Linked DNA regions of Metallumcola ferriviriculae. The protein of the gene in region 2 interacts with the protein of the main gene of each other region in a pairwise test. Links are inferred from orthologs where the notes say so. Each region holds a gene or a part of one and is shown on either strand. Other genes may lie near its edges. The genes, in order: grpE and groL.

Evidence for each region.
Region 1: the proteins of groL (region 2) and grpE interact in binary tests that used the Escherichia coli proteins (3 or more experiments, as listed by UniProt). The link is inferred for Metallumcola ferriviriculae from one-to-one orthologs.

Annotation. Positions count from the first base shown.
Region 1 is NZ_CP121694.1:1,071,279-1,074,505, reverse strand. What follows is about bases 1-2,898. They hold grpE (nucleotide exchange factor GrpE), read right to left. Parts: upstream 1,792-2,898; coding sequence 1,210-1,791; downstream 1-1,209. Other genes in these bases: hrcA (heat-inducible transcriptional repressor HrcA), read right to left, coding at 2,061-2,898; dnaK (molecular chaperone DnaK), read right to left, coding at 1-1,172. Also shown: more of hrcA, read right to left, coding at 2,899-3,071; radical SAM family heme chaperone HemW, read right to left, coding at 3,197-3,227. UniProt on the Escherichia coli protein: Participates actively in the response to hyperosmotic and heat shock by preventing the aggregation of stress-denatured proteins, in association with DnaK and GrpE. It is the nucleotide exchange factor for DnaK and may function as a thermosensor.
Region 2 is NZ_CP121694.1:3,465,501-3,468,730, reverse strand. What follows is about bases 153-3,053. They hold groL (chaperonin GroEL), read left to right. Parts: upstream 153-740; coding sequence 741-2,366; downstream 2,367-3,053. Other genes in these bases: MFMK1_RS17120 (4Fe-4S binding protein), read left to right, coding at 2,909-3,053; groES (co-chaperone GroES), read left to right, coding at 419-706. Also shown: MFMK1_RS17135 (MogA/MoaB family molybdenum cofactor biosynthesis protein), read left to right, coding at 1-61; more of MFMK1_RS17120, read left to right, coding at 3,054-3,133; MFMK1_RS17115 (2-oxoacid:acceptor oxidoreductase subunit alpha), read left to right, coding at 3,126-3,230.

The DNA.
Region 1 (3,227 bases), 2.4 Mb from region 2 along the record:
GTAGGAATAGTAGTGTTGCGTTCTATCAAGATCGTAAAGACGCCTCCTAATGTTTCAATCCCCAATGTGAGCGGTGTCACGTCAAGCAGCAGCACATCTTTTACCTCACCAGCCAAAACACCGGCCTGAATAGCAGCACCTAAAGCGACACATTCGTCAGGGTTAACACCCTTATGGGGGTCTTGACCCAGAACTTTCTTAATCGCTTCCTGAACCGCAGGGATACGAGTGGAACCACCTACTAAAATCACCCGGTCAATAGCATCCGCTTTTAAACCGGCATCACTTAATGCCTGACGGGTGGGTCCCATGGTTTTTTCCACTAAATCAGCGGTAATTTCGTCAAACTTTGCCCGTGTCAATGTTATATCCAAGTGCTGCGGGCCCTCCTGAGTTGCAGTAATAAAGGGCAAGTTAATATTAGTAGAGGTAACGCTTGACAGTTCATGCTTGGCCTTCTCTGCAGCTTCTTTCAAACGCTGGATGGCCATCTTATCTTTAGACAAATCTATCCCGTGAGATTTCTTAAACTCCTGCACCAACTGATCCATAACGCGCTGGTCGAAATCGTCTCCGCCCAGACGGTTATTACCGCTGGTGGCTTTCACTTCGAATACTCCTTCGCCCAGTTCCAAAATGGAAACATCAAAGGTACCGCCACCTAGGTCATAGACCAGAATAGTCTGGTCTTCGCCCTTCTCAAGGCCGTAGGCCAGAGAAGCGGCAGTTGGCTCGTTGATGATACGCAGCACTTCCAAGCCGGTAATCTTACCCGCATCTTTAGTCGCTTGCCGCTGGCTATCAGTAAAATACGCCGGCACCGTAATTACTGCCTGGGTGACCTTCTCACCCAAATAACTTTCTGCGTCAGTTTTTAATTTTTGTAGAACCATCGCAGAAATTTCCTGGGGTGTATAATCCTTATCGCCGATTTTCACCTTATAGTCAGTACCCATATGCCGCTTAATTGAAGTAACAGTGCGGTCAGGATTGGTAATGGACTGACGTTTGGCCACCTGTCCGACCAGCCGCTCTTCATCCTTTGAAAACGCCACCACTGACGGCGTGGTACGGTTGCCCTCCGCGTTAGGGATTACTACCGCCTCACCGCCCTCCATTACAGCCATACATGAGTTAGTTGTGCCCAAATCAATGCCTATTACTTTACCCATTTGATATCTACCTCCTTAGTGTCATATATAATTTAGATTAATTATTGGCCACTTTTACCATGGCCGGGCGAACTACTTTATCCTTTAATTTATAACCTTTTTGCATCACTTCTATAACCATATTGTCAGGACATTCATCATTTTTCACCTGCATGACTGCTTCGTGAAAATTTGGGTCAAAGTCCTGCCCTTCTGTTTCAATTTCCACCAAACCCTCCTGTTCCAAAATACCCACAAGTTGTTTATAAATCATCTCTATGCCGGCTTTAAAACTTTGGCTTTGCGAATCGTCGCTGGAAAGCGCCCGCTCAAAATTATCAATTACCGGCAGTAATTTTTCTATTAAACTTTGAGATGCATACCGCATAAATTCCTGCTGTTCTTTGCGGCTGCGTTTACGAAAGTTGTCAAAGTCTGCCTGTAACCTGAGAAAGTTACGGTTAAGTTCTTCCTTTTCCGCAATCACTTGCTCTAACTGCTGATGTGCATCAAAAGAATCGTCGTCAATGTCTGATTGTCCCTGCTGTAGCTCCTCTTCCACCCCAACCCCAGCGTCTTCATTTAAACTATGTAGATCATCCTCCTTTTGTTTAGTGCTATTCGTATCCTCTTTCAGCATAGTCATCACCTCACCTTAATATCATACCTATTTCTTTGCCTGCAAAAATAAGGGACTAGAATAACGGCCACAATAAAAATCGATAACCGCCGCCCGCCCAATTTAATAACCAATAATGTTTACTGTCGCACATTAATTAAAAAGATTGTGGTATGCGTCTATCCTGATATTTCCTTTACCAGATACCATGTCAAAACTAAACGGCACTTCATTACCATAGCATATGTAGAGCAGCGAAAGACTGCTCAGTCACATAGTTAATCGACGGATTAGTAATAATCCTTAAGGACCAAAGATAATTTACCCGTGACCAACTGCACTAATGCTATCGCTTTAGAATAAGTCATGCGGGTAGGCCCCAGCAGCCCGATGGTCCCCGCCGCTTCGCCGTCGATATGGTATGTGGCAGTAATAATACTGCACTGGTCAATACCCTGTTGTTTATTTTCCCCACCTATCTTTATTGCTAACCCCGTTCCCGAATGTCCGGTTAGGAGCTGCTTGACCATGGATTTTTCCTCCAAACTGGTCAACAATAATCTCAGCTTATCCACATCGTGAAATTCTGGTTGATTCAATATATTTACAGTTCCATCCAGGTGAATTTGCTCCCGAGAATAGTTGAGCAGCACACCCATAATTCGCTGCAGCACCATCTTTTCCCGTACCATGTCGCCGTATATCTCCTGAAACATTTCTGTTTTAAGCTGTTGGATAGCATGCCCCTCCAGCTTGCTATTTAAAATATTGGTGATTCTCTCTAAGTCGGACAATTTAATGTCTTCAGGTATCTTAATGGTCCGATGCTGCACCATCCCCCCCTGAAACACAACCACCATTAAAGCCCGGCCCGGCGAGAGCCACATTAGCCTAACATCCTTGATATAATTCTTCTTTAGCTGCGGGCCCATGACTAGAGCCACATAATTGGTTACCTGCGATAAGAGCTGCCCAGTGCGTTCCACTATTTCTTCAATTTGTTCAACCTTCTCCGCATAACGCTTCCCGACATATTCAATTTCACCCTGGCTCATCTGGTACGAATCCATCAACCAATCGACATAGTAACGATAACCCTTATCTGAAGGAATCCTACCGGAGGAAGTATGGGGCTGCTCAATAAAACCCAGCTCCTCCAAATCAGACATTTCATTACGGATAGTTGCGGGGCTCACACCCAACTCGTATTTTCGCGCTATAGTCCTGGAACCAACAGGTTCGGCCGTTTCAATGTAATTTTTGATAATGGCCTCTAATATCTCCTTTTTACGTTGCTCCATGCGCTGCTCCCACCTTCTTGTTAGCACTCATGCTTGTTGAGTGCTAAGTTTTTACACCTAAAAAGTATCATTAACCCAGTGGTTTGTCAAGAGGCATTATTACAAGGGACAACCTGTTACTTAATTTAAACAAACGCGACAAACACTTCATTGGCC
Region 2 (3,230 bases):
GTTAAAACATGGAATAGAGATTCTGCGAGGTGACACTGGAGAATGTGGTAGTAATATATAACAAATGAACTGCTCAACGCGCCACTAAATGGGACTTGGGATGAAATTTTTGAGATGATTGTATAAAACTTACCTTAATTGGTAATATTTTTTCATGAGGTGGTAACAATAAATAATGCCGTTCAGTGTTTTTTTAGTCAAAATCCCAGCTAATGTAAGATAAATAAAGATTTGCATAGATTTAACAAGGAAATAAGAGGAAATAGACTGTAAACGGGCAATAGTTTCGTGAAATGGCCATAGACAATACTTGCATAGAAGCCAAAGCTTGATTATTATTAGTATTGTTGGATGTTAGCACTCACTAGCGGTGAGTGCTAATAATAAATATCATATAATAGAAGGAGGGTTTGTTGTAATGAACATCAAGCCATTAGGTGACAAAGTAGTGATTAAGGTGTTAGAATCTGAGGAGAAAACGGTCAGTGGTATCGTTTTGCCGGATACTGCCAAGGAAAAGCCTCAGGAAGGCGAAGTTGTTGCAGTAGGCAGCGGTCGTGTGCTGGAAAATGGTGAAAAGGTAGCCTTGGAGGTTAAAGAAGGCGACAAGGTAATCTACTCCAAGTATACGGGCACTGAGGTAAAGCTGGATGGCAAGGAATACTTAATTTTGGCTGGAGAACACATATTAGCAAAAGTTCAATAAAAAAGAGAAGGTTTAATTTAAGGAGGGAATTAATTTGGCTAAACAGATTGTTTTCCGTGAGGAAGCTCGTCACGCCTTAGAGCGGGGCGTAAATGCACTTGCAGAAGCAGTAAAGGTTACTCTTGGTCCCAAGGGTAGAAATGTTGTTTTAGAAAAGAAATTCGGTTCTCCCACTATCACTAATGATGGTGTCACTATTGCTCGGGAGATTGAACTAGAGGATCCCTTAGAGAATATGGGAGCGCAGCTTGTCAAAGAAGTTGCTACTAAAACTAATGATGTTGCCGGTGACGGTACTACTACTGCTACTTTATTGGCGCAGGCTATTATCAGAGAAGGTCTGAAGAATGTGGCTGCCGGTGCAAACCCGATGGTCTTGAAAAAAGGTATCCAGAAAGCTGTAGAAAAAGCAGTCGAGGAATTGAAATCCGTCAGCAAACCTATTGAAAGCAAGGAAGCTATCGGTCAAGTAGCATCCATTTCCGCAAATGATGCTGAAATCGGTCATTTGATTGCTGAAGCGATGGAAAAAGTAGGAAAAGACGGAGTTATTACTGTTGAAGAATCCCAGAGTATTGGTACTTCATTAGATGTGGTTGAAGGTATGCAGTTTGACCGGGGTTACATATCTCCTTATATGGCAACTGATACTGAAAAAATGGAAGCTGTGCTTGAAGAACCGTATGTTTTGATTACCGATAAGAAGATTTCTGCTGTTAACGATATCTTGCCGGTACTGGAGAAAGTTGTTCAATCCGGTAAGGCATTGGTTATTATTGCTGAAGACGTAGACGGCGAAGCATTGCCTACTTTGGTAGTTAACAAGCTGAGAGGCACCTTTACTGCCGTGGCCGTGAAGGCTCCCGGTTTCGGTGATCGCAGAAAAGCAATGCTGCAGGATATCGCCGTGTTAACCGGTGGTGAAGTGATTTCCGAAGAACTTGGCTTGAAGCTAGAAAACACTACTTTAGAGATGCTGGGCCGTGCTCGTCAGATAACTATCAGTAAAGAAGATACTACCATCGTGGAAGGCCGCGGTTCTGGCGATGAAATTGAAAAGCGTATTGCTCAAATTCGCCGTCAGCATGAAGAGTCTACTTCGGAGTTCGACAAGGAGAAACTGCAGGAGCGTCTTGCGAAATTGGCGGGCGGGGTAGCTGTTATCGGTGTTGGTGCCGCCACAGAGACTGAAATGAAAGAGAAGAAGCTGCGTATTGAGGACGCTTTAGCCGCTACTCGTGCCGCAGTAGAAGAAGGTATCGTGTCCGGCGGTGGCACAGCTTTTATTGATATCTTACCTTCCTTGGATGGCATTGTACTTGAAGGTGACGAGATGACCGGCGTAAACATTATTAAGAAAGCTTTGGAAGAGCCGATACGTCAAATTGCAGCTAACGCTGGTGCCGAAGGATCTGTGATTGTAGAAAAAGTCAAGGCTGGCGACAGGGGTGTTGGTTTTAACGCTATGACCGGCCAATATGAAGATATGATTGTTGCCGGAATTGTTGACCCTGCCAAGGTTACCCGTTCTGCACTGCAGCACGCAGCAAGTATCGCATCCATGCTGCTGACGACTGAAACTTTAATTGCGGACATTCCGGATGAAAACGATAATGCTATGGGCGGAATGCCCGGCGGCGGAATGCCACCAATGATGTAAGATAAGATTTACTTCTAAACCCTATCCTTTTTCGGGATGGGGTTTTATTTTTTTATAATTATAGGAAAAATTTGTATATTTATGCGGAAGAAAAAGGCATGGAAAAAATTCAGCTACGTAATTGGCTCTCAAAATGATATTCGTATCAAAATGAGAAATCATTAAAATCAAGGGTTTTCAGTAATTCGTCTCATTTTGCGAGCTTACATACAGGGATACAATTTTTTTAAAAAGTGCTAATTGTGTATTGATGCCATAAAACCCTGTTATTCACAGTAGGCTACTAGTTAGTTTATTTCTTCGATAAGTCGCGCGGGAATGCTGACGCTGCGGCCTTTGGGCCCGCTGCTCCTTAGGTGAGGGAGAGTGCTTATTGTATAAATTTTTAGAATATGTTACCTTTGGCATAGATATTGCTTAGAGATAGTAGTGAAAGCTAAAGTATCCAAATGCAAGGGTGATGAGTATCTGAAGAGCTGCTTAAAGGTTGGTCTAAGAATTTATAGAAACAGTAAAATTACTAGAATTAGAGGTGGTATCTTATGGCAAGAACAATATCCCCATTAGAACCAACTGAAATAAAGGTGAAAAAAAATTGGTGTAAGGCATGCGGCATCTGCATAGCCCTTTGCCCCCAGCAAGTGTTAAAGGCTGATGAACGGGGCAAGGTAGTGGTTTCCTATCCGGAAAAATGTATCGGCTGTGGGATTTGTGAAACCCATTGTCCCGATTATGCTATCAGCGTGGAGGTGGGCAGCAATGACTGAGGTAAAAGACTTGGGCGTATTGATGCAAGGAAATGAAGCTTGTGCCGCAGGGGCATTGGCAGCTGGGGCAAAGTTCTTTGCCGGCTACCCGATCACT